3 regions of the Streptomyces sp. 3330 genome follow, and region 2 is predicted to be linked to each of the others. Evidence: riboswitches for the same ligand, from Rfam matches in the RefSeq annotation. Region 2 holds a riboswitch; each other region holds the start of a gene.
What was found. A riboswitch is a leader RNA that binds a small molecule or an ion and turns the genes downstream of it on or off. The one in region 2 is predicted to bind thiamine pyrophosphate.
Positions count from the first base shown of each region.

Region 1: another riboswitch for thiamine pyrophosphate. It lies ahead of thiC (phosphomethylpyrimidine synthase ThiC); the one in region 2 lies ahead of J2X68_RS21680 (thiamine ABC transporter substrate-binding protein).
Region 3: another riboswitch for thiamine pyrophosphate. It lies ahead of thiO (glycine oxidase ThiO); the one in region 2 lies ahead of J2X68_RS21680 (thiamine ABC transporter substrate-binding protein).

Region 1 is NZ_JAVDVA010000010.1:93,590-103,524, forward strand. It holds gene J2X68_RS18585 (SsgA family sporulation/cell division regulator) at 1-257, shown strand, start outside; gene J2X68_RS18590 (YibE/F family protein) at 432-1,733, opposite strand; TPP riboswitch at 2,604-2,793, shown strand; gene thiC (phosphomethylpyrimidine synthase ThiC) at 2,786-4,612, shown strand; gene J2X68_RS18600 (VWA domain-containing protein) at 4,878-6,413, shown strand; gene J2X68_RS18605 (hypothetical protein) at 6,702-7,577, opposite strand; gene J2X68_RS18610 (metallophosphoesterase) at 7,793-8,878, opposite strand; gene J2X68_RS18615 (LacI family DNA-binding transcriptional regulator) at 9,587-9,935, opposite strand, start outside.
Region 2 is NZ_JAVDVA010000012.1:208,440-218,374, reverse strand. It holds gene J2X68_RS21695 (LAETG motif-containing sortase-dependent surface protein) at 1-318, shown strand, start outside; gene J2X68_RS21690 (ABC transporter ATP-binding protein) at 427-1,446, opposite strand; gene J2X68_RS21685 (iron ABC transporter permease) at 1,447-3,117, opposite strand; gene J2X68_RS21680 (thiamine ABC transporter substrate-binding protein) at 3,093-4,169, opposite strand; TPP riboswitch at 4,262-4,367, opposite strand; gene rlmN (23S rRNA (adenine(2503)-C(2))-methyltransferase RlmN) at 4,430-5,536, opposite strand; gene J2X68_RS21670 (hypothetical protein) at 5,706-6,332, opposite strand; gene J2X68_RS21665 (phosphatidate cytidylyltransferase) at 6,868-8,049, opposite strand; gene frr (ribosome recycling factor) at 8,049-8,606, opposite strand; gene pyrH (UMP kinase) at 8,780-9,538, opposite strand; gene tsf (translation elongation factor Ts) at 9,724-9,935, opposite strand, start outside.
Region 3 is NZ_JAVDVA010000001.1:9,523-19,457, reverse strand. It holds gene J2X68_RS00100 (sulfite oxidase-like oxidoreductase) at 1-75, shown strand, start outside; gene J2X68_RS00095 (deoxyribonuclease IV) at 146-1,024, opposite strand; gene pknB (Stk1 family PASTA domain-containing Ser/Thr kinase) at 1,071-3,008, opposite strand; gene J2X68_RS00085 (thiazole synthase) at 3,147-3,941, opposite strand; gene thiS (sulfur carrier protein ThiS) at 3,945-4,145, opposite strand; gene thiO (glycine oxidase ThiO) at 4,214-5,380, opposite strand; TPP riboswitch at 5,378-5,488, opposite strand; gene J2X68_RS00070 (hypothetical protein) at 5,541-5,891, shown strand; gene J2X68_RS00065 (FAD-dependent oxidoreductase) at 5,924-7,171, shown strand; gene J2X68_RS00060 (Rv2175c family DNA-binding protein) at 7,231-7,596, shown strand; gene thiE (thiamine phosphate synthase) at 7,674-8,321, shown strand; gene metF (methylenetetrahydrofolate reductase [NAD(P)H]) at 8,481-9,404, shown strand; gene J2X68_RS00045 (hypothetical protein) at 9,461-9,935, shown strand, end outside.

The DNA of each region.
Region 1 (9,935 bases), on a different contig from region 2:
GGGTGGGCAGACCGTGCGGCGAAGGGGACGTCCGTGTCTCGCCGGTGGATCCCGATGTGCTGGGGGAGGTTCTGATCCGGCTTCAGGTCGGCGGCGACCAGGCGCTGTTCCGCTCCTCGACAGCCCCGCTCGTGGCGTTCCTCGACCGCACCGACAAGCTGGTCCCCTTGGGCCAGGAGGGTGCTCTCGCCGATTTCGACGCGCATCTGGACGAGGCGTTGGACCGGATCCTGGCGGAGGAACAGAGCGCCGGCTGACATGCACGGGAAGCGAGCGGTGGCGAAACGCGCGGCGGTGGATGCTTCGGCGCGGTCACTGGTGTGCAGTAACGCTTCTTCATGGGGTGGGGCGGGCGCGCCACGGCCTTGCCGGGAGAGGTGAGGCGTGCGCCCGAGTCGGCCCGCGCGGGCGCCACCCGGGCGTCCTCCCCTTCAGCGCTTGCGCCGCCTGCCCCGTCCGCCCCGGGCCGGTGCGCTGCCCGCGACCGCGGCCCCCGCCGAGGCCGCTGGGACGGCTTCCTGAGCCGTCACGGGTGCCTTTCCTGACCCCGGCCGGTCGGCGGAGACCACCAGGGCCGCCAGGGCCGTCGTGACGGGCACGGAGGCGACCAGACCGATCGAGCCCACCAGGGTGCGGACGATCTCCTCGGCGACCAGTTCGCTGTTGGCGACCGCGCCCACACTGCTCTGCGCGATCGAGAAGAGCAGCAGCAGCGGCAGCGCGGCACCGGCGTAGGCGAGGACGAGCGTGTTGACCACGGACGCGATGTGGTCGCGGCCGATGCGGATGCCGGCCCGGTACAGACCCCGCCAGCCCATCGCGGGGTTGGCCTCGTGCAGCTCCCAGACCGCCGAGGTCTGCGTGACCGTCACGTCGTCGAGCACGCCGAGAGAGCCGATGATGATGCCGGCCAGCAGCAGACCGCTCATGTCGATCGACGGGTACAGGCCGTGGATCAGACCGGTGTTGTCGTCCGTGTTCCCGGTGAGCGCGGCCCAGTCGATGAACAGCGAGCCGAGGACGCCGATCAGCAGCAGCGAGATCAGCGTGCCGAGCACCGCGACGGAGGTGCGGGCCGAGAGCCCGTGACAGAGGTACAGCGCGATCAGCATGATGGCGCTCGACCCCACCACCGCCACGACCAGCGGGTTCGACCCCTGGAGGATCGCGGGCAGGACGAAGAAGTTCAGCACCATGAAGCTGATGGCCAGCGCGACCAGCGCCATGACGCCCCTCAGCCGCCCGACGACCACGACGGCGACCGCGAAGATGATGGCCAGGACCGCCATGGGAATGCGACGGTTCACGTCGGTGACCGAGTACTGGAGGTCCTTCGGCGCGGAGGGTTCGTAGGCCACCACGACCTTCTCGCCCTGCTCCAACTGCCGTGTCTGGTCGGGCTGGACGATCTCGGTGAACGTACGGCCCTTGTCGTCGCCCGTGTCCACCCGGATCGTGGCGCGCTTGCAGGTACCGCTCGCCTGCTGCTGCGCGGAGGAGCCCTCGGCGGTGGAGGTGTCGCCGGTGGGGGTGTCGCCCGAGGCGTTGACCGACGCGCAGCTCACGCTCACGACCTTGGTGACCGTGGCCTGCTGGGTCTGCCGGTCGAAGCCGACTCCGGTGCGCTCGTGCGCCGGGGCTCCCCCGGGCCACAGCACCACGAGTCCCACCAGTACCGCGGCCCCGAACGGGATGAGGATGGCCGCGATGACCTTGCGCAGGTGCTGGGACACCGGGGCGGCAGGGCCGTGGCTGTGACTGTGCCCGTGGGAGTGCCCGTGCCCGCCGTCAGAGCCGGATCCGGAGTCCGAACCGGGTGCGGGCCCGTCGCCCGGACCATGACCAGGTCCGTCACCCGGACCGTGGCCGTGACCGCCGCCGTGGCCCCCGCCGGTGCCGCTCCCGGCGCCACCGTCGTGACCGTGCCCATGACGGTGTTCGTGGGCAGCGTCGTATCCGTCACCAAAGCCTGGACCAGGGACGGGAGCAGAGCCGGAGCCGGGTCCACGTTCAGGGTGAGGGAACGAGTCAGGACGCGGGCCAGGGCCAGGACGAGGGCCGGAACCGCGGTCAGGGCCGTACTCCTGGCGAAGGGCGGGTCCGTCCGAGTAGCCCCGGCCGTCTCCGTATCCCTGGCTGTTCCCGTAACCCGGGTCGGTCCCGGCCCCCTGCCCCTGCCCCTGCCCGCTGCTTCCGTATCCCTGCCCCTGCCCGTCCTGATGTCCGCTACCGGGCACGGGCCCTGCCCCGGGGCGCGGGCGTTCGCTCGAGCCGGGTGCCTGACCGCTGGGGGTGCCGACGGTGCCGGCGGTGCCGACGCGTCGCAGTCCGCCGAGCCCACCGGCGTAGCCCGGCCCACGGTCGGGGTTACGGGGCTGGTCGTGACCGCTGTTGAAGTCACGGTCGCCTCTGGGGCCGCTTTCGGAACCGCTTCCAGAACCGATTCCGGAGCCATTGCCGGGACCACCGGCGGCGCCCGGTCGGCGGGGCGGCTCGGGCGGCGGATACGGGGGCTGGTGTGTCGTGGTCACCGACCGATCATCGCAAGAACGACAGGGGCCCTCTGTTCACCGCGCCAGAAAGGACGCTAGCGTGGAGCCAACCTTTGCACACGCGGGAGCTCGGAGCACCGGGCTGAGAGGGCGCTGACCTCCGTCTTCGCGATGTTTCACGTGGAACGTCTCTCGAATCGAGTGATGTTTCACATGAAACGTCGGCAGGCGGTAGCCGCTGCGTCGACCGCCGAACCTGTTACCGGGTAATGCCGGCGTAGGGAGTAGGTCTCATGACCAACAAGGACGCACGCACGCCTGCCTTCACGCAGAACGCGACCAGCGACAGCACGGTCGACGGGAACGACACGGAGGCCGGGAAGTCCATCGGCTGGCACAAGGGGTACGTCGAGGGCGCTCGCCCCGATCTACGTGTGCCGGTTCGTCAGGTGCATCTCACCAACGGGCAGTCGGTCACCCTGTACGACACCTCCGGCCCGTACACCGATCCGCTCGTCGAGACCGACGTCCGCAGGGGCCTGTCGCCCCTGCGCGAGAACTGGATCATCGCCCGCGGCGACACCGAGGAGTACGCCGGCCGGCCGGTGCGCCCCGAGGACGACGGCATCAAGCACACCTCACCGCGCGGCGGTCTGCGTAACCTCGACGCCGTCTTCCCGGGGCGGCCGCGCCTGCCGCGCCGCGGGCGGGACGGCGAGGCGGTCACCCAGCTCGCGTATGCGCGCCGGGGGGAGATCACACCCGAGATGGAGTTCGTGGCCATCCGGGAGAACGTTTCTCCCGAGGTCGTCCGCGAGGAGATCGCGGCGGGCCGCGCCGTCCTGCCGGCCAACGTCAACCACCCGGAGATCGAGCCGATGATCATCGGCAAGCGGTTCCTGGTGAAGGTCAACGCCAACATCGGCAACTCGGCGGTGACGTCCTCCATCGAGGAGGAGGTCGACAAGATGACCTGGGCGACCCGTTGGGGTGCCGACACGGTCATGGACCTCTCGACCGGCCGCAACATCCACACGACCCGTGAGTGGGTGCTGCGCAACTCCCCCGTCCCCATCGGCACGGTGCCGCTGTACCAGGCGCTGGAGAAGGTCGACGGCCGGGCCGAGGAACTGACCTGGGAGATCTACAAGGACACCGTCATCGAGCAGGCCGAGCAGGGCGTGGACTACATGACGGTCCACGCCGGCGTCCGCCTGCCGTACGTCCCGCTCACGGCCCATCGCAAGACCGGCATCGTGTCGCGGGGCGGCTCGATCATGGCGGCCTGGTGCCTCGCCCACCACAAGGAGTCGTTCCTCTACGAGAACTTCGAGGAACTCTGCGAGATCCTCGCCGCCTACGACGTCACGTACTCGCTGGGCGACGGGTTGCGTCCGGGCTCCATCGCGGACGCCAACGACGCGGCGCAGTTCGCGGAGTTGAGGACCCTCGGGGAACTCAACCGGATCGCGAAGCGTTTCCATGTTCAGACGATGATCGAGGGCCCGGGACACGTCCCGATGCACAAGATCAAGGAGAACATCGACCTTCAGCAGGAGATCTGTGATGAAGCTCCGTTCTATACGCTCGGCCCACTGACGACGGACGTCGCGCCGGCGTACGACCACATCACCTCCGGCATCGGCGCCGCGATGATCGCCTGGTGGGGCACGGCCATGCTCTGCTACGTCACGCCCAAGGAACACCTGGGCCTGCCCAACCGCGACGACGTCAAGACCGGCGTGATCACCTACAAGATCGCCGCCCACGCGGCCGACCTCGCCAAGGGGCACCCCGGCGCTCAGGAATGGGACGACGCGCTGTCGGACGCCCGCTTCGAGTTCCGCTGGGAGGACCAGTTCAACCTCGCCCTCGATCCGGACACGGCACGGGAGTTCCACGACGAGACGCTCCCGGCGGAGCCGGCGAAGACGGCCCACTTCTGCTCGATGTGCGGGCCGAAGTTCTGCTCGATGAAGATCAGCCAGAGCATCAACGAGCGGTTCGGCGCCGGGGCGGCCGAGGGGGCTTCGGCGGAGGAGATCGCCGAGGGCATGCTGGAGAAGTCGAGGGAGTTCGCGGCGAGCGGGAACCGGGTGTACCTGCCGCTGGCTGACTGACGTACGCGGACCGGCGCTGTCCTCGAGGTCCGACCCCTGGGGACGGCGCCGCCACCGTGTCGGCATGGCCGCTCCCGGGGGAGGCGCTTCGGAGGGGCCCGAGCGAGGTGCAGGCCGAGCGCCGGGGTGATGCCCGCGGAGGCCGCCTCACGCCGGCACCGGTCGCTGCGCCGCGGCCCGACGGCACGCTCTTCGCGGTCGTCCAGGAGGAAAGTGTCGTGCTCGTTCGGTTGCCTCAGGGCGTCCGCTCGGCAGACTGGCCTGCATGACAGCGCGATCCCTGAGCAAGGGTGCCAATCTGCCGGTCGACGTACCGGACGTACGGATCGAACTCAGCTGGGCCGAGGGGGCCGGTGGGCCGGACATCGACGCCTCGGCGCTGCTGCTGGCGCAGGACGGACGGGTGCGCGACGACGGGGACTTCGTCTTCTACAACCAGCCGCAGCACACGTCCGGCGCCGTTCGCCACCTCGGCAAGCGGAGCGAAGGCGGTATCTCGACCGACACCGTCCAGGTGGAGCTGGGCTCGCTGGAGAGCGCCATCACGCGGGTGGTGCTGTGCGCGTCGGCGGACGGCGGCACCTTCGGACAGGTGACCGGCCTGACGTTGAGACTGCTGGGCGGGGACGGGGGCTCCGAAGTGGCCCGCTTCGAGATGCAGGCCGACACCGAGACGGCGTTCATCGCCGGTGAGCTGTACCTGCGCGAGGGGCGCTGGAAGTTCCGGGCGGTCGGGCAGGGGTACGCCTCCGGGCTCGCGGGGGTGGCGACGGACTTCGGGATCACGGTGGACGACGAGCCGGAGCAGACCCTCGTCCCACCGAACCGCCCGGCGGCCGTCCCACCGAACCGCCCGGCGGCCGTCCCACCGAACCGCCCGGCGGGCACCTCGTGGCCCGTCCCTCCGGCTGCGGTCACCCCGCCGCCGACCGCTCCGCCGACCGCTCCGCCGACCGCTCCACCGACCGTCACCCCGCCGCCGCCCGCCCCGCCGACGATCACCCCACCGGCCACCGGCCCGTCGTCCGGTCCCCGGCTGACCAAGGGGGAGGAGCGGCTTCCCGTCGACATGCGCAAGCGGTTGTCGCTGCGCAAGGAGCAGGTCGCCGTCAGCCTGAGCAAGCGGGGGGCGGTGGGGATCAGCGCGCGGGTCGTGCTCGTCCTCGACGCCTCGGGGTCCATGGCGTTCCTGTACTCACGGGGTGTGGTGGCGGACGTCGTGGAGCGCATGGCGGCGGTGGCCGCAGAACTCGACGACGACGGCGAGATGCAGGCCTGGACCTTCGCCAGTGATGCCGCCCGCCTTCCCGACCTGCGGTTGGGCGAGCTCCCCGAGTGGCTGCGGCTGCATGTGCGGGTGGGCGAGATCAGCCTGTTCCGGCGGAGCAAGAAGCCCCGCAAGGGGATGGAGCCGGGCCAGGTCGACATGCGCTCGGTCGGCATCCAGAACGAGGAACAGAAGGCGATTGCCCAGGTCAGAGCGTTTGTCCGGGAGAATCCGGCGGCAGCCCCGACCTTGGTGCTGTTCTTCTCCGACGGCGGGGTCTACCGCGACGCGGCGATCGAGCGGGAACTGCGGGCGGCGGTCGAGGAGCCGATCTTCTGGCAGTTCGTGGGACTCGGCCGGTCCAACTACGGGGTCCTGGAACGGTTCGACACGCTGCCCGGACGCCGCGTCGACAACGTCGGGTTCTTCTCCGTGGACGACATCAGCACGCTTCCGGACCAGGAGTTGTACGACCGGCTGCTGTCCGAGTTCCCCAGCTGGGTCACCGCGGCCGGCCGGGCGGGCATCCTCTGACCGGAGGACGGGGCAGTCGAGGACAGGGCCACCGGGCCACCGGAAGACGGGACGAACAATTCCAGGTCGCTGACCGGCAGTTCCGGTCTCTGACCGGATGGCCGGATGGCCGGACGGACGCTTCGGACCACGGGTCGGCCCCCGGCGACCTCGGTCCGCGCTGGGCGGCACGCCGAGCACCGCGGGGCAGCACGGAACCGTGGGGCGGCTCTCCGCGAGAGCCGTCCGGCGCCCGGCGTACGGCTTGCGCTCCCCTCGGCGGGGTCGGCGGGGGCGCAAGCCGAGCGCCTAGTCCGGCTGGTGGTCCGGGCCGCCGAAGTCCGGGCTGGTGTAGTCCGGACTGCTGAAGCTCGGGCGCGGGCCGGTCGAGCGGCCGTCGTCCGGGCTGCTGAAGCCCGGGCGGTCGTAGCCGATCTTCGGAAGGCGGCCGGTGGGGGCCGGTGGCGCCGGGTCGGCGTGCAGGGCGGCCGCCGTGCCGGGGTCGGCGAGGGCCTCCTGGAGAAACGGCAGAATGCCGCGTTCCAGCAGGGCGTCTCGCCAGGCTTCCCTGGCCTGGTCGACCTCCTCGCTCAGTTCGCCGTACGGTCCGGCCTCCAGGGAGGGCCGGTTGCGCAGGGCGGTGAGCAGCAGCGCGACGGTGGCGACGAGCATCGCGGCCACGGCCACCGCCCCGAACGTCCAGCCGGCGGTGACCATGGTCCGGGCGAACCCCTGCTCGGGGTCGAGCACCCTGAGGAGGTAGCCGACGAGCAGGAAGATCACCGCGGCGGTTCCGGCCAGGACGGGGGTGAGGACGGCGGCGACGGCGCCCGCCCCGGCGGCTTCGGCGGCCTGGGCCGCCTCCCCCATGGTGGTGGCGAGCCCCATCGCGGCCGCGCCCGGCTCCGCGGAGCCGGTCTCGGACGCGGACGACGGGGTGGACGGCGCCGGGTGGCGCAGTTCTTCACGGACCTTCACGTAGTGCTGGTACTCGGCCGCCGCGGCCACCGTGATGAGTGCGGAGGCGTTGAGCGCCATCGTGCGCAGTTGTTCGGGGTTGAGCCGCTGTCCGACCGCGGCCAGTTCCGGGTGGTGTGGGGCGGAGCGCAGCGCCTCGTCGAGGATCCGCTCGTACTCCTGGCGGTCCTCGCTGTTCAGGTGCTGCGGAACGCTGTTCATCTGCATCCCCCGATGCTCCGTAGGGCTTGGGGCTCGCATGCCAACGAGCCGTCGGGCAGAAACGGAGGGGAGCCTGCTACGGATAACCCGATGGTAGAGCGGCGACGGCCCGGGGTGACAGGGGGTTTGCCGAAATTGGCCCCTGGCCTGCGCCGCCGCCGAAGGGTCCTCGGTGGGGTACTTCCGCCCCCGGAGCTGCCCGGGAAGTGCCCGGGGAATACTCAGCTCTCCAGGGGCAGTTGCTGGACCAGCAGTTTTCCGGCCATCGTCACGCCGCCGTCCATCGCGATGGCCAGCCCGTCGGCGTAGACGTGCGGTCCCTCGACGTGCGGACCGCCGTTGTCCTCGCCGTCCTCGGAGCCGACTTCGCCCAGCAGGTAGGGAATCGGGCTGTGGCCGTGAACGATGCGGGTGCCGCCATACGTATCGAGCAGGGAGCGTACGGCGTCGGCGCCGCCCTCGTCGCGGAAGGAGAAGCGCTTGGTGAACTTGCGGAACAGGTCCCAGACCTCATCCGCGTCGTTGCGCGTGATCGTCTCGCGGACGGTGTCGTTGACCGCCTCGATCGAGTCGCCGTAGTCGAGGTAGGCCGTGGTGTCGGAGTGCACGAGCAGGTGACCGTCGACCTCCTCGACCGCGTCGAGGCGGGACATCCACTGGAGGTGGTGGTCCTGGAGACGGTCCATGTCGTACTTCTGGCCGCCGTTGAGCAGCCAGGCCGCCTGGAAGGTGGCGGTGCCGGCGCCGGAGTTGACGGGCGTGTCGCCGAAGCGCTTGGCGCCGAGCAGGAGCAGTTCGTGGTTGCCCATCAGGGCCTTGCAGTACCCGCCGGCCGCGGCGGCCTCGGCGGACAGCCGCATGACGAGGTCGATGACGCCGATGCCGTCCGGGCCGCGGTCGGTGAAGTCACCGAGGAACCACAGCCGGGCGGTTCCCGCGCACCAGCTCCCCGCGGAGTCGACCAGGCCCTTCTCCTGCAGCGCGGCCACCAGTTCGTCGAGGTAGCCGTGCACGTCGCCGACGACGAACAGCGGTCCCGGGCCGGTCGTGGGCGCCGGGGCCTGGACGGCCGCCGGGTCCACGGTCACCTGGAGGGTGTCGCCGCGCCGGCTGATGACGGGCAGGTCGCGCTGGGTGGGCGTGTAGCCGTCCGGGTGCTCCAGCGGCTCTTCGAGAGGCGGCGCGGCGTTGCCCGGTTCTGTTCCGGGGTCGTACGGACCGGTCTCGTGGACGTACGCGGGCACCCGGAAGTCGCGCAACGTCGCCGTCCGCTCCACCTCGGGTCCCTGACCGGCCCCCTGAGTCATCAGACCCCTCCACCATCGCGCCGCATCTGCACCCTTCGAGCTGCCTGGTCGCAGCAGCCCGCGGTGCCGTGCGTCCATCATAGGAATGCGGATCGTGCCGTGTGATGACCCAGGGGTGGTGAATCGGAGCAAGGCTCCAGTTCATCGCGGCTTTCGCCCCGATTGGGCCGGGCTTCGGCAGCCCGCGCTCACGCTGCGCGCACCTTGCCCGCACCCGCACCTCACCCCCGCGGGCTGCTCTGTCGGTCGAACCGGGGGAGGGCGTCCGCCCGGCAGGGATGATTTCGGCGGCCGGAGCAAGGTTCCTGATGCGGCTGTTATGGAAGCGACGCCCGATGTCTCCGGCACCGCCGAAAACCGCCCGTACGTGCCTTCCGCGAACGTTCGTTGACGCGGCTAACGGACGGACGGACGGACGGTCGGACGGCCGGACGGCCGGACCGCCGAGGGGTTACCGGCCGGCTCCGGAGCGTCCGGACCGCCAGGCCGCTCCAGATCGCCCGGCCCCTCGGACCGCTCCGACCGCTCGGAACCCGGCACCGGACATCCCCCCCCGACACCCCGCACCACCCCCCAGGTGGTCTGGCCCCCCGGGTCTACCGGCCCCCCCCCGTGAACGGGCCTCCCCTCCCGGCCCGCCCCTCGGGCGCGTCGCCGCTCCCCACGATCCGTGCCGTGGCGACGGCCGGGGGCAGCGGCGACGCCGTGCTACTTCTCCTCCGGCGCCCGGGGCGGGCTGACCGTGGTCCGCGGAGGGCGTCGCTGCGAGGACGTGCGGACGAAAAGCTCGGTCGGTATCACCTGCTCGACCGGGCGGTCCGCCTCCTCGCCCTCGATCGCGTCGATGAGGAGCTGCACCACGGCCGTGCCGATGCGGCGCGGTTTCAACGAGAGGGTCGTGACGGGCGGCTCGGTGTTGGCATACACCGTGGACTCGCTGCAGCACACGATCAGCAGGTCCTCGGGGACCCGCAGTCCGTAGCGGCGGGCGGCGGCCAGCAGGTCGGTGCCGTTGGGGTCGAACAGGCCGTAGACGGCGTCGGGCCGGTCGGGGCGG
Region 2 (9,935 bases):
GCCTGCGAGGCCGACGACACGTCCACCCCGTCCACCACGCCGTCCACCACGCCGTCCTCGACGCCGTCGGACAGCACGACCACCGCGCCGCCGGCCGAGACGACCACTCCGTCGCCGTCCGGCTCGACGAGCGACAGCGCCGCGCCCGCGCCTTCCGCGAGCAACGCCCCGTCGGCCGCGGCCCAGGAGTCCAACCTGGCCGAGACCGGCGCCGGCTCCAACACCGGCCTGATCGTCGGCATCGCGGCCGTCCTGGTCGCCGTCGGCGGTGGTGCGGTGTTCTTCGGTATGCGGCGCCGCGGGTCCGGCAACCGCTGACCCGCACGACCGACCGGCTCGACGCACGGACGCGGACGGCCCGCCCCTCTCCGGGGCGGGCCGTCCGCATGTCCCGTCCTCCCGGCCGGACTCGGCCTCACCGGCAGCTCAGTCCAGTACGACGGTCTCGGCCGCGTCGAAGGACACCCCCACCACGGCCCCGACCTCCGGCGCGTCCCGCAGCGTGCACGCCGCCTCCAGCCTCGGCGCGCCCTGCGGCTGAAGGTGCACGGCGACATGGGTGCCACGGAAGGTGCGGGCGGCGACCGTGCAGCGCAGTCCCTCGTCCACGCCCACCAGGCGCACACCGGCGGGCCGGACGAGCAGCGTGCGCGCGCCCTGAGCCGACCCGGCCGGCACCGGCACCTTGCCCCACGGCGTGACCGCGGCCTCCTCCGTGACGGTCGCCTCCACCACGTTGTCGAAGCCGAGGAACCGCGCGACGAACGCGTCCGCCGGCCGCTGCCACACCTCCAGCGGTGAACCGGACTGGGCGATCCGCCCGTCCCGCATCACCACGACCCGGTCGGCGAGCGCGAAGGCCTCGCCCTGGTCATGGGTGACCGCGAGCACGGTCGTCCCCAACCGGCCGAACAGTTCCCGGAGTTCCACGACCAGGCGCTCCCGCAGCGACCGGTCGAGCTGACCCAGCGGCTCGTCGAGCATCAGCAGCCGGGGGCGCGGCGCGAGGGCCCGTGCCAGCGCGACCCGCTGCTGTTCACCGCCGGAGAGCGAGGTCACCGCCCGGCCCGCCGCACCCGGGAGCCCGACCAGGTCGAGCAGTTCCGCCACCCGCTCGCCCTGCCGGATCCTGGGCATACCGCGCATCCGCAGTCCGAAGGCCACGTTGCCGCCCACGTCCCGCTGCGGGAACAGCTGATGGTCCTGGAACATCAGGCCGAGTTCCCGTTTGTGCGCGGGCACGTTCGCCTGGTCGCGTCCGTCGAGCAGCACCCGCCCGGCGTCCAGCGGCTGGAGCCCGGCCACCGCCCGCAGCAGCGTCGACTTGCCGCTGCCGCTCGGCCCGAGCACGCACACCACCTGGTGCTCGGCGACCGCGAGATCGACGGCGTCGAGCACGGGCCTTCCCCCGAACCGCACGGTGGCGCGCTCCAGTTCCAGCAGCATCTACAACTCCCCCGTCCGGTCGGTCCGCAGTCGCTCCAGCACCAGCAGGGCCACCACGCACACCACCATCAGAATCGTCGAAAGGGCCATCGCCTGGCCGTAGTTGAGCTCACCGGCCCGCCCCAGCAACCGCGCCACGGCGACCGGGAGGGTCGGGTTGTCGGGCCGCGCGATGAACACCGTCGCCCCGAACTCCCCCAGCGACACCGCGAAGGCGAACCCGGCCGCGACGAGCAACGCCCGCCACACCATCGGCAGATCGACCTCGCGCCACACCCGCCACGGTGAGGCCCCCAGCACGGCCGCGGCCTCCCGCAGCCGTTGGTCCACCGCCCGCAGCACCGGCAGCATGGTCCGCACGACGAAGGGGACACCGACCAGCGCCTGCGCGAGCGGCACCAGGATCCACGTGCCGCGCAGGTCCAGCGGAGGCTCGTCGAGCGCGATCAGGAACCCGAAGCCGACGGTCACCGCGGAGACGCCCAGCGGCAGCATCAGCAGCGCGTCGAAGCCGCGGACCAGCCGTCCGGCGTCCCGCCGGGTGAGCGCGGCCGCGGCCAGCCCGCCGACCAGCACGGCGATCGCGGTCGCGGCGCCCGCGTACTCCAGCGAGTTGCCGATCGCGTCGATCGGCGGGACCAGGAAGACATTGCTGTCGTCTCCGGTCAGCGCCCGGTAGTAGGCGAAGTCCGGCGCGTCGAACGAGCGCTGCGCCAGCACCGCCAGCGGCAGCACCAGCAGCACGGCGATCGTGCCGAGCACTCCGGCGAGCAGCGCCCACTGCCCGGCGCCGCGCGGCCGCCGCGCCGTCACCGACGCGTCCACCAGCCGCAGCGCGGTCTCCCGCCCGCGCACGGTCCGGGCGTGCACGGCGAGGATCGCGCCGACGGCCACGAACTGCACGATCGTGAGGACGGCGGCCGTGGACAGGTCGAAGATCTCGGAGGTCTGCCGGTAGATCTCCACCTCCAGGGTGGAGAAGGTGGGGCCGCCGAGGATCTGCACCACGCCGAAGGAGGTGAAGGTGAAGAGGAAGACCATCAGCGCGGCGGCCGCGACGGCCGGCCCGAGGGCGGGCAGGGTGACCGTGCGCCACGCCGTCAGGCGGGAGGCGCCGAGCATGCGCGCCGCCTCCTCCTGCCGGGGGTCGAGCTGCGACCACAGCCCGCCCACGGTCCGTACGACGACCGCGTAGTTGAAGAAGACGTGCGCGAGCAGGATCGCCCACACCGTGGTGTCCAGTCGTACGCCCCACAGGTCGTCGAGCAGCCCGCCGCGCCCGACGAGCGCCAGGAACGCCGTGCCGACGACGACCGTCGGCAGCACGAACGGCACGGTGACGACGGCGCGCAGCACCTGCTTGCCCGGGAACTCCAGGCGGGCGAAGACGTACGCGGCGGGCAGCGCGATCAGGAGCGTGAGCGCGGTGGAGGCCAGCGCCTGCCAGGTGGTGAACCACAGGACGTGCCGGATGTCGGACTGCGCGAGCACGTCCCACAGCCGGCCGACGTGCCGGCCCCCGTCGGAGCCGAGCCCCCGGGCGACGATCGCGGCGACCGGGTAGGCGAAGAAGACCGCGAAGAACGCGACGGGCAGGGCCATGAGCCCGAGCCGTGTCGCGTTCCCCGCGCGGGCCGCGCGCGCGGTCACTTCAGTACGAGCGAGGTCCATGACTTGACCCAGTCGTCACGGTTGTCGGCGATCTTCGCCGGGTCGAGCGTCTCGGGGTCCTTCGCCTGCGGCCCGTACTTCGTGAACTCGGCCGGGACCGCGGCCCCCTCCCGCACCGGGTAGACGAACATGTTGAGCGGCATGTCCTGCTGGAACTCCTCGGTGAGCAGGAAGTCCAGGAGCGCCTTGCCGCCCTCGGGGTTGGCGGCGTTGCTCAGCAGGCCCGCGTACTCGACCTGGCGGAAGCAGGTGCCGGTGGAGACGCCGGTCGGGGCGGTCGACGGCTTGGGGTCGCCGTAGATCACCTCGGCGGGCGGCGAGGAGGCGTACGAGACGACCAGCGGCCGGTCGGCGCCCGCCTTCTTCCCGCCGGCGGACCCGGAGAACTCCTCGTTGTAGGCCTGCTCCCAGCCGTCGACGACCTTCACGCCGTTGGCCTTCAGCTTCTTCCAGTAGTCGGCCCAGCCTCCGTCGCCGTACGCGGCGGCCGTGGCCAGCAGGAAGCCGAGCCCGGGCGAGGAGGTGGCGGCGTTCTCGGTGACCAGCAGGTTCTTGTACGCGGGCTTCACGAGATCGTCGAAGGAGGCGGGCGGGGCCAGCTTGTGCGCGGTGAAGTACGCCTTGTCGTAGTTGACGCACACGTCGCCGGTGTCGACGGGCGTGACCCGGTGCTTCTTCTGGTCGGCCCGGTAGGCGGGCAGGACCTGGTCCGCGCCCTTCGCCTCGTACGACTGGAACAGCCCGTTGTCCAGGGCGCGCGACAGCAGCGTGTTGTCGACGCCGAAGAAGACGTCGCCCTGCGGGTTGTCCTTGGTGAGGATCGCCTTGTTGACGGCCTGCCCGGCGTCGCCGTCCTTGAGGACCTTCACCCGGTAGCCGGACTTCTTCTCGAAGTCCGCGAGCACGCTCTTGGAGACGGCCCACGAATCGTGGCTGACGAGGGTGACGGTCTTGGAGCTCGCCGCCGAACCGCCGTCGTCCGACGATCCGCAGGCGGACAGCGTGACGAGGCCGAGACCGACGGCCGCGGCCACGAACGTCCTGGTGTGCACTGGATTTCCTCCTGGGGTTGACCAGGAAGAGACGCGGCCCTGCCCGGGGGCCCGCGGAAGGTTCCGCCGGCACCCCGGGCAGGGCGCAACAGCTTGAGTGATGACCGAACTTCCTACCCAGAATGACCTGGGCAAGGTTCAGAGGGTCTGCGGACTCTCCCGCACTCTCAGCGCTGTGGCGCTCCCCTGTCGGAATATGAAGATGTACTGATACGGACGTACTGGTACCCGATACGTCATACCTGATACCGGGAGTCAGACTACCGCTCGGTGGCCGCGAGCTGACCGCACGCCCCGTCGATCTCCTGGCCTCGGGTGTCCCGGACGGTGACGGGCACGCCGTGCGCGGCGATCGCCTCGACGAACGCCTTCTCGTCCTCGGGCCGGGAGGCCGTCCACTTCGAACCCGGGGTCGGGTTCAGCGGGATGAGGTTGACGTGCACGGGCTTGCCGCGCAGCAGCCGCCCGAGCCGGTCCCCACGCCAGGCCTGGTCGTTGATGTCGCGGATCAGCGCGTACTCGATGGACAGCCGGCGCCCGGACCGCTCGGTGTACTCGAATCCGGCGTCGAGCACCTCGCGCACCTTCCACCGCGTGTTCACGGGGACGAGCGTGTCGCGCAGCTCGTCGTCCGGCGCGTGCAGGGAGATCGCGAGCCGGCACTTGAAGCCCTCGTCGGAGAACCGGTGGATGGCCGGCACCAGGCCGACCGTCGACACGGTGATGCCGCGCTGCGACAGCCCGAGCCCGTCCGGAGCCGGGTCGGTGAGCGCGCGGATGGCGCCGACGACCCGCTTGTAGTTGGCGAGCGGCTCGCCCATCCCCATGAAGACGATGTTGGAGAGCCTGGCGGGCCCGCCGGGCACGTCCCCGTCCCGCAGGGCGCGCATCCCGTCGACGATCTGGTGCACGATCTCGGCGGTGGACAGATTGCGGTCCAGCCCCGCCTGCCCGGTCGCGCAGAACGGGCAGTTCATCCCGCATCCGGCCTGCGAGCTGATGCACATGGTCACCCGGTCCGGGTAGCGCATCAGCACCGACTCGACGAGCGTGCCGTCGAACAGCCGCCACAGCGTCTTACGGGTGGTCCCCTGGTCCGTCGACAGGTGCCGCACGACCGACATCAGATCCGGCAGCAGCGCCTCACGCAGCTTCTCGCGGGCGCCGGCGGGGATGTCGGTCCACTCCGCCGGGTCGTGCGCGTACCGCGCGAAGTAGTGCTGCGACAGCTGCTTGGCACGGAAGGGCTTCTCCCCGATCTCCGCCACGACCTCCTTCCGCTCGGCGGGCGAGAGGTCGGCGAGATGCCGCGGCGGCTTCTTGGCTCCGCGGGGGGCGACGAAAGTGAGTTCTCCGGGTGCAGGCATAACACGACCAGTGTGGCAGATCATCGCCGGGGGCCCAGGCCAGAGGGGGGTGGGGGTGGTCACCCTTGGGCATCCCCTGTCAGCGTTGGTCGGCCTCGCACGGCCCGGGGACGGCCCGGGACTCAGTCGGCCCCGACCGGCCACGCCCAGGCAGCGGCGTCACCGCCCCTCACTCCAGCTGCATGGGAGCGACCTGAAGCTGTTCCCTGTAGGGCCAGGTGAAGGTGCGGTCGGGTTCGAGGTGGGAGTCCCCCCAGTGGATGGCATGGATGCCGTTCTCGGCGTCGGCCGTGAAGAACACGCAGACCAGCCTGGTGGAAGCCCCCAGCTCCTCGAACGTCTCGTGCAGCCCCAGGTACTCCTCGGTCGCCAGGTCCTCGCCGATGTCGAACAGGGCTTCCGGAGGCTGCGGTCCGTGCGCCCGGAGCAGCCGGTGCCGAGTGGGCGACGCGTTGGCCGGCAACCGGGCCCGGTCCAGAGGCCTCGGCCTGTCCGCGTACCGGAAGGGGAAGAGCGCGTGATCGTTGATCACCGCGTACTCGTATCCGCGCACGTCGCGCACGGCTTCCCCCAGCTCCCGCGCCGTTTCCGCGAGGTTCTCGCGCACCACTCCCGCAAGGGCGACACCGTACGGACTCCGCTTCTTCAACCCCGCAGCGAGATGCGCGGCATGAGCCTTCCCGTGCGCCTTGGCCAGTTGCACCGGGACCGCAGCGGCCAGTGCGCCGGCATGCCGCCCGAACCGCTCGACGGCCCAGGCCGACGGCCCCACCGGATAACCACCCAACACCGACATGCAGTGCTCCCTCCCCCAGGTCCCGCCTCCGAACTGTGTGACACGTACACGAAGGGTGCACAAGGGGGCGATCCGGCCACGCCGTGGCCGCACACGTTCGGTTCTCAGCAGCGGCGACCGGCGATGGCGGACGGTGGGACCGGCTTCCGCATGCGCACCCGCCCGGAGGGTCTCGTCCGATCGACCCCGGCCGTCGCCTCATCCTGCTGGCGCCGGAACCGGTCGTCCACATGGCCAACGACTTGTTCATCACGTTGCGGAGCAAACGCAATGCCGTCGCGGCCGGACACGACGCACACAGCCCGGAGTACATGCAGGCCTCGAATTCCTACGCGGAAGCCCTGCAGACGCTCAGATCCGAGATACGCCGCGATCTCGGACGCGGCCCGCTCCGGCGCAGAGTCGAGTACTGACCTCCCGGCGGCCCGAGCTCCGCGCATTCCAGCCCCGTGCTGCCCCGTACTGCACAACACAGCGGGCCCCCTCCCCGTACGCACAGGGAGGGGGCCCGCGTGAGCCGGTGGTGCGGTGTGGGTCAGCCGGAGCCCACGAACAGGACGAGCAGCAGCCACACCACGGGAGCCGTGGGCAGCAGCGAGTCGAGGCGGTCCATGATGCCCCCGTGGCCCGGGAGCAGCGTGCCCATGTCCTTGATGCCCAGGTCCCGCTTGATCATGGACTCGCCGAGGTCGCCGAGCGTGGCGCTGGCGGCGACGGCGAGGCCGAGGAGCAGGCCCTGCCACCAGGTGCCGTCGTCGATCACGAACTGCATCAGCAGCGCGCCGGCGACCATCGCGAACGACACCGCGCCGAGCAGGCCCTCGCGGGTCTTGCCCGGGCTGATGCGCGGAGCGAGTTTGGTCTTGCCGAAGCGCCACCCGACGGCGTACGCGCCCGTGTCGCTGACGACCGTCAGGACCAGGAACGTCATGACGCGGAACGCCCCGTCGTCGGCGGTGAGCATCAGGGCGACGAACGTGGCCAGGAACGGGACGTAGAAAGCCGCGAAGACGCCGGCGGTGACGTCCTTGAGGTAGCCCTCGGGCGGTTCGGTCATCCGCCAGACCAGCACCGCGAGCGCGGTGAGGGCCATGGCGACCCACGCGCCCTCGGGACCCCGGGCGTATCCGGCGACGACCATCGCCGCACCGCCGACCGCGAGCGGCACGAGCGGCGCCTTGATGCCCTTGCGCTCCTGGAGCCTGCTGGTCAGCTCCCACAGACCGACGACCACGGCGATCGCTATCACGCCGATGAACACGGCCTTGACGACGAACAGCGACGCGATGATCACCACACCGAGCCCGACCCCGACCCCTATGGCCGCGCCCAGGTCTCGGCCCGCACTCTTCTTCTGGGGTGCGGGCGCCGGGTGAGAGGCGTCGGGCATGGGCTCCGGATTCTGCGGCACCGCCGCGTGGGGCTGTGCCGACGGTGTGTCGTGGCCGTGGGCGGTGGCGCCGTACGGCTGGGTGCCGTAGGGCAGGTCCGGGGACAGGGGGCCGCCCGACCGAGCGGCCCCCCGGTCGTCATCCTGGTTTCCGCCGTGCGCGGGTACGTCGGGGACGATGGGCATGGGGCGAGTCTGCTGCGCCTCAGGCGCATCGTACGCGGGACCCGCCGGGGCGGCCCCCTGGACAGGCCCCTGGTCGACGGGCCCCCAGTACCCGGCCCGCGACCCGGCGTGTGGCGGTGAGCCCCAGGAAGAGTCGTTCATCAGACCTCGAGCAGCTCCGCTTCCTTGTGCTTCAGGAGCTCGTCCACCTGCGCGACGTACTTCGCGGTGGTGTCGTCGAGCTCCTTCTCCGCACGGCGGCCCTCGTCCTCGCCGACCTCGCCGTCCTTGATCAGCTTGTCGATCGCGTCCTTGGCCTTGCGGCGGACGGCGCGGATGGAGACCTTGGCGTCCTCACCCTTGCCCTTGGCGACCTTGATGTAGTCGCGGCGGCGCTCCTCGGTCAGCTCGGGGAACACCACTCGGATGATGTTGCCGTCGTTGCTCGGGTTGACGCCCAGGTCGGAGTCGCGGATCGCCTGCTCGATGTTGCGCAGCGCGCTCTTGTCGAACGGGGTCACGACCGCCATGCGCGGCTCCGGCACGGAGAACGAGGCCAACTGGTTGATCGGCGTCGGTGCGCCGTAGTAGTCGGCAACGATCTTGTTGAACATCGCCGGGTGCGCACGGCCGGTGCGGATCGCGGCGAAGTCCTCCTTGGCGACCACGACGGCCTTCTCCATCTTCTCCTCGGCCTCGAGGAGGGTCTCTTCGATCACCACTTGCTCCTGCGTGTCTTGAGTAGGCCCGGCTCCGGTTCCTTGCGGAGGCGGCGGCCGGCTGCGTCGCGTCTTCTTCCTGCACGGTTCCCGACCGGCAGGACATTGTCCATCCCCCGACCAGGGTCCGTCGCCCGGTCAGGTGTTGTCGTACGAGACCGGGGTTCCACCGGTCAGGCCCGGCTGCCTTGCTCACCCACAAGCGTGCCGATCTTCTCACCCTTGACGGCGCGAGCGATATTGCCCTCGGTCAGAAGCTCGAAGACGAGAATCGGGAGCTTGTTGTCGCGGCACAGCGTGATCGCGGTCATGTCGGCGACCTTGAGGTCGCGGGTGATGACCTCGCCGTACCCGAGGGCGTCGAACTTGACGGCCGCCGGGTTGGTCTTCGGGTCGGAGTCGTAGACGCCGTCCACGCCGTTCTTGCCCATCAGCAGCGCCTCGGCGTCGATCTCCAGGGCGCGCTGGGCGGCGGTGGTGTCGGTGGAGAAGTACGGCATGCCCATACCGGCACCGAAGATGACCACGCGGCCCTTCTCCAGGTGCCGCACGGCACGCAGCGGGATGTACGGCTCGGCGACCTGGCCCATGGTGATGGCGGTCTGCACGCGGCTGTCGATGCCCTCCTTCTCCAGGAAGTCCTGGAGGGCGAGGCAGTTCATGACCGTGCCGAGCATGCCCATGTAGTCCGAGCGGGCCCGGTCCATGCCGCGCTGCTGGAGTTCGGCGCCGCGGAAGAAGTTGCCGCCGCCGATCACGACCGCGATCTCGGCGCCGTCCCGGACGACGGCGGCGATCTCACGGGCGATCTTGTGCACCACGTCGGGGTCGACGCCCAGGCCCCCGCCACCGGAGAATGCCTCCCCGGACAGCTTCAGCATGAACCGGCCGCGTAGTTTGCCGTCGTCGCTCTTCTGGGCCTTGGTGGTCATGGGAGATCCCGCCTCTTTCACGTGGTGCACATGCGAAGAAGGCCATTGCCGGTGGGGTGTTCCAACCCGTGCGCGGCAATGGCCTCCTCGTCAGATCTGCTGTCGTCCGTCACGCACACGCGTGACGGCGTACCGGACGACTGCGTCCGACCCTATCGGGCCGGAGCGTCGATCGCGGCACGGACTCAGATGCCGACCTTGATGCGCGTGAAGCGCTTCAGGGTGACACCGGCCTCGTCCAGGACCTTCTGGACGGACTTCTTGTTGTCCAGCGCGTACGGCTGGCCGAGCAGCGTGGCGTCCTTGAAGAAGCCGTTGAGGCGACCCTCGACGATCTTCGGCAGGGCGGCCTCGGGCTTGCCCTCGGCGCGGGTGGTCTCCTCGGCGACGCGGCGCT
Region 3 (9,935 bases), on a different contig from region 2:
CACAACGTCGGCGACCCCTGGCGGGAACAGCGCTACTCGTACCAGGAGGGACCGGGCGACGGCCCGGAACTCTGAGCCCCCCGGGAGCCTGATCCCCGCGCGGACCCGATCCCCGCGGGGTCCTGATCCCCCCGGTACGGCGGCGTCAGCCGTCGCGGAGCTTCTTCAGGCGCTCCACGTCCGCCGCGTGCCCTTCCTTGCCGCCGGGCGTCTCGATGATCAGCGGCACGCCGGCGGTGGCCGGGTGGGTCATCAGCGCCCGGAACGGGTCCTCGCCGATGTGCCCCGCGCCGATGTTCTCGTGCCGGTCCTTGTGCGCGCCGACCACGTCCTTGGAGTCGTTGGCGTGGATCAGCTTCAGCCGCCCCTCGCCGACCGTCTCCACGAGCAGATCGAGGGTCTGGTGCATGCCGGCCGGGCCGGTCAGGTCGTGCCCGGCCGCGAAGATGTGACAGGTGTCGAGGCAGACGCCCAGCTTGGGATGGGCGTCCAGCGCCTCGAAGTACGGCCCGAAGTCCCAGGTCCGGGAGCAGAGCGAGGCGCCCTGGCCTGCGGTGGACTCGAGCAGCAGGAACGGGTCGTCGTCGTGGGTCAGCTCGTCCAGCAGCGGCAGCAGGTACTCCCGCACCTGCTTCAGCGCCACGGACCGGTCCCGCCCGCCCGTCGCGCTCCCGGTGTGGACGACCACGCCCAGCGCGCCGATCTCCCGCCCGCGGCGCAGTGAGTGGCGCATCGACTCCACCGACCTCTCGGCGGTCGCCTCGGTGTGCGAGCCGAAGTTGATCAGGTACGGCGCGTGGACGTACGCGGGGACCGACCGTGCCGCGCACGCCTCCCGGAAGGCCTCGTCCTGTCGCGGGTTGCCGACCGGAGTGGCCCAGCCGCGCGGGTTGGCGACGAAGACCTGGACCGTCTCGGCGCCGAGGTCCTGCGCGTACGACATGCCCACGTCGTGCAGACCGCCGGCCACGGGGACGTGGCCGCCGACCGGGTTGCGGGAGGGGAGAGGGGCTCGAGAACTCACCCGTTCAGGGTGTCATGCCCCGCACACCGCTCCGGCACCCGCCCGGTCAGCGGATGGTGATCGTGATCGTCGATCCCTTGGGCGCCGTGTCGCCGCCGTCCACGGACTGGCTCTTCACGGTGTCGCCGAAGAGCCCGAGCAGCCCCCGGTCCTCCTCGACCTTGAAGCCGGACTGCTCCAGGAGCGACGTGGCGTCGTCGACGCTCGCGCCGACCACGTCCGGGACCTCGACCATCTCCGGCCCCTTGGACAGCGTCAGGGTCACCGTGTCGCCCTCGGCGGCCTCGCTGCCCTCCTCCGGGGTCTGCGTCGCGACCAGGCCCTTGTCGAACTCGGAGGTGACCTGCTCGGTGGCGATCTTCACCTTCAGACCGGCCTCCTCCAGCTCGGCCTTGGCGTCGTCCACGCTGTCGCCGGTGACGTCCGGGATGTCGACCGGGCTGCCCTTGCTGACCACGATCGCGATCGCGGCGCCGGCGCGGCGCTTCGCGCCCGCCTCCGGGTCGGTGCTGATCACGAAGCCCTTGATGACGTCCTCGCTGAACTCCTGGGTGACCAGGCCCGGCTCCAGGCCGTCCGACTTCAGCAGCTCCTCGGCCTTGTCCAGCCGGGAGCCCGCCACGTCCGGCACCTTCACGATCTCCGGGCCGTCGGAGACGGTGAGCGTCACGGAGTCGTGCTTGCGGATCCGGGCGCCCGGATCGGGGTCGGTGTCCATCACGGTGCCGCGCTTCACGGTGTCGCTGTGCTGGTGGCGCACCTTGCCGACCTCGAGGCCGGCGGCCTCCAGCCGGGTCCTGGCCTCCGCCTCCTTCTGCGTCAGCACCGCGGGGACCTTGGTGAACTGACCGGAGTTGATGTACCAGACACCGGCGCCCACGCCGAACACCAGCAGGACGGCGGCGACCAGCGCGAGCACCCCGCGCCGGGGCCGTGCGGAACGGCGCCGGGGCGGCAGGGGCGGCCCGCTCTGGAAGCGCGAGGTGCGGTGCAGCGGATCCTCGCCGTCGTCGGCGTCGTCGTCGACGGGCAGCGGACGGGGCACGGTGAGCGAGCGCGGGATCACGCTCGTGCGGTCCTCGGCGTTGTCGTGTCCGGCGGAGACCGCCTGCGGCGGCATCGCGTCCAGCTGCTCCTCGGTGAGCGGAGCGCGCGCCTCCCGTGCCTGCCCGAGCAGCGCCACGGCGTCGTACGGCCGGACCTCGGGGGTGCGGGCGGTGGCCGACGCCACCAGCTCGTCCAGCTCGTACGGCATCCCGGGGACGAGGGCGGACGGCGGCGGGACGTCCTCGTGGAGGTGCTTGTAGAGCACGATCGCGGGGGAGTCGCCGTCGTGGGGTTTCTCACCGGTGAGCATCTCGTAGAGCACCACCCCGCACGCGTACACGTCGACGCGGGGGTCGGCGGCGCCCGGCTGCTCGATCTGCTCGGGGGCGAGATAGGCGACCGTGCCGAGCACGGCCCCCGTGGTGCTGGTCACCGTGTCGACGGACCGCACCAGACCGAAGTCCGCGACCTTGACCCGCCCGTCGTCCCCTATCAGCACGTTCTCGGGCTTCATGTCCCGGTGCACGAACCCGGCCCGGTGCGCGGCGCCGAGCGCGGCCAGCACGGGCTCCAGGATGTCGAGCGCGGCTCGCGGCTGGAGCGCGCCGCGCTCCCGCAGCACGTCACGCAGCGTGCAGCCGGCGATGTACTCCATGGCCAGATAGACGTACGACCCGTCGGCGCCCTGATCGAACACCTGGACGACATTCGGGTGCGCGAGCCGGGCGACCGACTTCGCCTCCCGGATGAACCGATCGACGAACGCCCCGTCGGCGGCGAGCGCCGGGTGCATCACCTTGAGCGCGAGCACGCGGTCCAGGCGGGTGTCCACGGCCCGGTAGACCGTGGCCATCCCGCCGACCGCGATCCGCGCCTCTACGCGATACCGGCCGTCGAGCAGTTGCCCGACCAGAGGGTCCTGAAGGGTCGTGTCCACGCAGGTGAGTCTACGAGCCGCCGCTGACACCTCCGCCGGTTCCGCCGGGATCGCAGCGCGACTGGAGCCGACCTGTGACGCAACCCACGGGTCCCGCGACCCCCGTATCCGAAGACCGGACGGTAGCCGCGCGGGCGGTCAGAACGCCGGGCGCTCGGGGTCCAGCACGGCCCGGCCCTCCACCGGCGAGGACGCCTGCGCGAAGTACCGGGGCGGCATCCGTCCGGCCAGCCGGGCCAGCCTTCCCGCCTCGACGCCGGCCCGCATGGCCGACGCCATCCGCTCGGGCTCCCTCGCCCGCGTCACCGCCGACGCCAGCATCACCCCCGCACACCCCAGCTCCATCGCCAGTGCCACGTCCGACGCGGTGCCCGCGCCCGCGTCCAGGATCACCGGCACGCGCGCGTGCTCGACGATCAGCTGGAAGTTGTGCGGGTTGCGGATGCCCAGACCGGAGCCGATCGGCGAGCCCAGCGGCATCACCGCCGCGCAGCCCACGTCCTCCAGCTTCCGGGCCAGGACCGGATCGTCGTTCGTGTACGGCAGCACCGTGAAGCCGTCGTCCACCAGCGTCTCCGCCGCCTCCAGCAGCTCGATCGGGTCCGGCAGCAGGGTGCGCTCGTCGGCGATGACCTCCAGCTTGATCAGATCGGTGCCCAGCGCCTCCCGCGCCAGCCGGGCGGTCAGCACGGCCTCCCCGGCGGTGAAACAGCCCGCCGTGTTCGGCAGCACCCGGATGCCGAGCCGCTCCAGCACCGACAGCACGGAACCGTGCACCGAGGGGTCCACCCGGCGCATCGCGACCGTGGTCAGCTCGGTCCCGGACGCCACCAGCGCCCGCTCCAGCACGTCCAGGCTGGGCGCACCCCCCGTGCCCATGATCAGCCGGGACGAGAAGGACCTGCCGCCGAGGACGAAGGGATCGTCGGCCATGGCTCAGCCCCCCTGCACCGCGGTGAGCACTTCCACCCGGTCACCGTCGCGCAGTGCCGTGGACGGCCACTGCGCGCGCGGGACGACGGTCTCGTTGAGCGCGGCGGCCACCCCGGAGGGCGCCGGCGTCAGGGACCGTACGACGCTGTCGAGGGCCGTGCCGGCGGCGAACTCGCGCCGCTCCCCGTTCACCGAGACGTGCACGTGGGCGTCCACCCGGACGTGCCGCGGGCCGTCGTCCCGGGTGTTCTCCTGCGTGTTCCCCTGGGCGTTCATGCGGGCTGCTCCGAGAGTGCGGCGGCGCCGAAGCGCCGGGGTGTGAAGGGGCGGGCCTCGTCCGGGAGCTCCCCGGTGGCCAGGGCGTGCGCCATCGCGTCACCCGTCACCGGCGTCAGCAGCACGCCGTTGCGGTAGTGGCCGGTGGCCAGCAGCAGCCCGGCGAGGTCCGTCGGCCCGAGCAGCGGCGCGTTGTCCGGGGAGCCGGGCCGCAGCCCCGCGCGCGTCTCCGTGAGCGGCAGCTCGGTGATCCCCGGGACCAGCTCATGGGCGTCGCGCAGCAACTCGTACACGCCCCCCGCCGTCACCGTGGTGTCCCAGCCCAGCTCCTCGCTGGTCGCGCCGACGACCAGCTCGCCGTTCTCCCGGGGGACGAGGTAGACCTGGCTGCCGCGCACCACGGCCCGCACGGTCCGGCTCAGGAACGGGGCGTACCGCGGCGGCACGGCCAGCCGCAGCACCTGGCCCTTCACCGGCCGCACGGGAGGCAGGACGTCCTGCGGCACCCCCGCGAGCCGTCCGCTCAGGCTGCCGCCCGCGAGCACCACCTGCCCCGCCTCCAGGGCCGTGCCGTCCGCCGTGACGGCCCCGGTGGCGCGCCCGCCCGCGACCGACAGCCGCTCGGCCCGCGCCCGGTGGAAGACCACCCCGGCCCGCTCGCACGCGGCCACCAGCGCCCCGGTCAGCCGCCGCGGGTCGATCTGGTGGTCGCCGTCGACCCGCAGCCCGCCCCGCACCCCCGGTGCCAGCAGCGGCTCCAGACGCCGGCACTCGCGCCCGGACAGCCACTCCGACTCCAGCCCCGACTGCTGCTGAAGGGCGTGCAGTTCCCGCAGATGGGCGCGGTCGTCGGAGTCCAGCGCGACCGCGAGCGTGCCGCAGCGCCGGTAGCCCAGATCGTGCCCGGTCAGCTCCGTCAGCTCGGCCGCGAAGTCCGGATAGCGGCGGGCGGAGGCCAGGTTGAGGCCGAGCAGGGTCTGCTCGCCGTGGTGCAGTTCCGTGACGGCGGCCAGCATCCCGGCCGCCACCTGGGCGGCCCCGCCGCCCGGTGCCGGGTCGAGGACCGCCGTGGCGAAGCCCCGCTGCGCGGCCCGCCAGGCCGTGACCAGGCCGATGATCCCGCCCCCGATGACGAGGACGTCTGACGTACGTGAAGACGACATGGGCGTCCAGCCCCTCCCTTCGCCGGCATGACCCGGATCAGGTTCGACGGTCGGAGGCCGCCAGCCTCCCTCTCAGCCCGGTGCGTCCGGACTCCCGCGTGTGCTCTACGTTGGCCACCCTAGCCCGTGCTCCGGCGCCTCTGTAAGGGAGCCTTTCGTCATGCCCCGCTCGTTGGACGGCCTCGTCCTCGCGCCCGTCGCCGACCAGGCCCCGGGCCAGGTCGGCACCCGCACCCGCTTCACGTACCACGAACGCGGCGGCGCGATCTGGGCGGAGTACGCCGGCGGCGACGTCGTACGCGGGCATCTGGTGGGTACCCGCGAAGGAGACCGGCTCGACTTCCGGTACGTACAGCTCAAGCACGACGGGACGACGTCCTCGGGGCGCTGCGTCTCGACGGTCGTGGAGCTCGCGGACGGACGGGTGCGGCTCGAGGAGAGCTGGGCGTGGGAGTCGCAGGAGGGCAGCGGCACCAGCGTTGTGGAGCAGGTCACGACGCACGACGGCTGACTGACGTTTCGTCAGCCGCCTAAGGTGATCAGGTGAGCGAGCAGAGGCAGGAACAGGGCGGCCCGGCCGGACGGCGCGTGGTGGTCGTCGGCGCGGGCATGGCCGGGGTGCAGACGGCCGTGGCGCTGCGGGAACAGGGCTTCGACGGCACGGTGACGCTGATCGGAGCGGAGCCCCACCAGCCCTACGACCGGCCCCCGCTGTCCAAGGCCGTCCTGCTCGGCAACGCCGAGGGCTCCGCCTTCGACGTCGACTTCGAGGGCCTCGGCATCGAGCTGGTGCTCGGCCGCGAGGTCGACGGCCTGCGCCCCGCCGACCACGAGCTGGACACCGAGGCCGGACCCGTCCCCTACGACGTGCTGGTCCTCGCCACCGGCGCCGAACCGATCCGGCTGCCCGGCGCCGAGGGCGTGCCCGGCGTGCATCTGCTGCGCACCCTGGACGACGCCGAGCGGCTGCGGCCCGTGCTCGCCCGGCAGCACGACGTCGTGGTCGTCGGCGCCGGCTGGATCGGCGCCGAGTTCGCCACGGCCGCGCGCGAGGCCGGCTGCGCGGTCACCGTGGTCGAGGCCGCCGACCGGCCGCTGGCCGGGGCGCTGCCCGCCGAGGTCGCCGCCCCCATGGCCGCCTGGTACGCCGACAGCGGCGTCGATCTGCGCACCCGCGCGCGCGTGGAGCGCGTCGAGCCCGGTGCGGTCGTCCTGGACGACGGCACCCGGCTGCCCGCCGGCGCCGTCGTCGTGGGCATCGGCGCCCGCCCCGCCACCGCCTGGCTGGCCGGCTCCGGCGTCACGCTCGGCGCCCACGGCGAGGTCGTGGCCGACGCCCAGCTGCGGACCTCGGTGCCCGATGTGTACGCGGTCGGCGACTGCGCCTCCTTCCCCTCGGGCCGGTACGGCGAGCGACTCCTCGTGCACCACTGGGACAACGCCCTCCAGGGACCGCGCACGGTCGCGGCGAACATCGTCGGCGCCGCCACCGACGAACCCCTGGCCGTCTACGACCCGGTCCCGTACTTCTGGTCCGAGCAGTTCGGCCGCTTCGTCCAGTACGCCGGACACCATGCCGACGCCGACCGCGTCCTGTGGCGCGGCGACCCGGCGGGACCGGCCTGGTCGGTGTGCTGGCTGCGCGACGACCGGCTGGTCGCCCTGCTGGCCGTGGGCCGGGCGCGCGACCTCGCCCAGGGAAAGCGGCTGATCCAGGCGGGCACACCCATGAACCCACGGCTCCTCGCGGACCCGGCGAGGCCCCTGAAGGCCGCGACGGCGGCGGTCTGACCGCCTGGTCGGACCGGCCCGGTTTCCGACTGTCAGCGGCAGATGGCAGGCTTGTTCCCGTGACCGAGATTGACGCAAAGACCGATGCTCTCGTCCCCGCCTGGCTCACCGTGCCCGACATCGCGGACATGATGGATGTCGACGTGATCCGCGTCCGGCAGCTGATCAAGGACGGCCAGCTCATCGCCGTGCGCCGAGGCGAGAACCGCGCGCTGCACATCCCCGCCGCCTTCATCGACGGGGACAAGGTGGTCAAGGGCCTGGTCGGGACCCTGACCCTGCTGCGGGACGACGGCTTCACGGACGAAGAGATGCTCGAGTGGCTCTTCACCCCCGACCCGAGCCTGCCCGGCACCCCCGCGCAGGCCCTGAGCGAGAATCGCGGCACGGAGGTGAAGCGCCGCGCCCAGGCGCTCGCCGTCTGACCCGCGCAGCCGAACCGACACACCCGGCGTACGGGGGCGCCCGCTCCCGTACGCCATCGCCCCGGGGGGACTTTCCCATGCCTGACACCGCCCGTACCGGCCTGGCCGACGCCCGGCTGTACCTCTGCACGGACGCGCGCACCCGCCAGGGCGACCTCCCGGAGTTCCTGGACGCGGTCCTGGCGGGCGGCGTCGACATCGTCCAGTTGCGCGACAAGGGCGTCGAGGCGGCCGAGGAGCTGGAGCACCTCGAGGTGTTCGCCGACGCCTGCGCGCGGCACGGCAGGCTGCTCGCCGTCAACGACCGCGCGGACGTCGCGCACGCGGCGGCGGCCGGCGTGCTCCACCTCGGACAGGGCGACCTGCCGGTCCCCGCGGCCCGCGCGATCCTGGGCGAGGACGTGCTCATCGGCCGCTCCACGCACACGGAGGCGGAAGCCGAGGCGGCTGCCGTCCAGGAGGGCGTCGACTACTTCTGCACCGGCCCCTGCTGGCCCACCCCGACCAAGCCCGGCCGGCCAGCCCCCGGCCTCGGCCTGGTCCGGCACACGGCCGCCCTCGGCACCGGCCGGCCCTGGTTCGCCATCGGCGGCATCGACCTCGGCAACCTGGACGAGGTACTGGCGGCGGGCGCCCGCCGGGTCGTCGTCGTCCGGGCGATCACGGAGGCGGACGACCCGGGTGCCGCGGCGGCGGAGTTCGCGAAGCGGCTCCGCGAGGCGTGAATCGGCTCCGCGAGACGTGATCCCGCCGTCCCGGCCGGTCGTGCGGAGGCGGCCGGGGAATCTGGTACGGCTGTCCAAGGGGTGGACAACAAGTCGACAAAGCGGGCAAATTTCCCGCATCGGGTTGGGGGACCGCCCACCCCTGACTAACCTGCGGGTATGGCCCTCGGAACCGCATCCACCAGGACGGACCGCGCGCGTACCGTGCGCGACATCCTGGCGACCGGCAAGAAGACGTACTCGTTCGAGTTCTACGCGCCGAAGACGCCCAAGGGTGAGCGAAGCCTGTGGAACGCGCTGCGCCGGGTCGAGGCCGTCGCCCCCGACTTCGTCTCGGTGACGTACGGCGCCGGCGGCTCCACCCGGGCGACCACGGTCAAGGAGACCCAGCAGATCGTCGTCGACACCACCCTCACGCCGGTCGCGCACCTCACCGCCGTGGACCACTCCATCGCCGAGCTGCGCAACATCATCGGCCAGTACGCCGACGCCGGGATCCGCAACATGCTCGCCGTGCGCGGCGATCCGCCCGGCGACCCCATGGGCTCGTGGGTACCGCACCCCCAGGGCCTGACGTACGCCGCCGAACTCGTCCGGCTCATCAAGGAGTCGGGCGACTTCTGCGTGGGCGTCGCCGCCTTCCCCGAGATGCACCCGCGCTCCGAGGACTGGGACACGGACGTCGCGCACTTCGTGGACAAGTGCCGGGCCGGCGCCGACTACGCCATCACGCAGATGTTCTTCGAGCCCGAGTCGTATCTGCGGCTGCGCGACCGCGTCGAGGCGGCCGGTTGTGTGACTCCGGTCATTCCCGAGGTCCTGCCGGTGACGAGTGTGAAGATGCTGGAGAGCCTGCCCAAGCTCAGCAACGCGCACTTCCCCGCCGCCCTGAAAGAGCGGATCCTCACAGCCAAAGACGATCCGGCCGCTGTACGCTCCATTGGCATCGACTTCGCCACGGAGTTCTGCGCACGGCTGCTGGCCGAGGGAGTGCCCGGACTGCACTTCATCACGCTCAACAACTCCACGGCGACGCTGGAAATCTACGAGAACCTGGGCCTGCACCATCCCCCGCAGGCCTAGACCGGCCGCTTGCACATACGACACACTGCGTAGCGGCCACTGGGAGAGGGGCGTACATGGGCTGGACGGTCCTCTACATCGCGTTCGGCATTGTCGCGCTGTGGCTGCTCGGCGAGGTTCTGCTGCAGTACAAGGCGCGGCTGCGCTGGCGGCTGCTGGCCTTCGTCGGCTTCCTCGGCGTCGTCATCGGTGTCCTGATCCCGTCGGTCGTCGTCATCGCGCTGGGCGCCGCCGCCTTCGCGGTCGGCCAGACCTACGTGACGCTGTCGTTCCGGCGCGGCTTCGCCGAGGGCTGGGCCTTCCGGCGCGGGGACGCCGAAGCGGAGGGTGAGGAAGGGACCACCGCCAAGCGTCGCCGCGGCAAGGCCGAACGCAAGGACCCGACGCTCGAGGTCTCCGGTCTGGAGGCCGGCGAGGCCGCCTTCGGCTCCGACCCGCGCTACGGCGCCGACGACACGGCGTTCGGCCAGGAAGGCAACGCCTTCGGCGACAAGAGCGCCTTCGGCGACGACGAGTACGACCGCGACGACG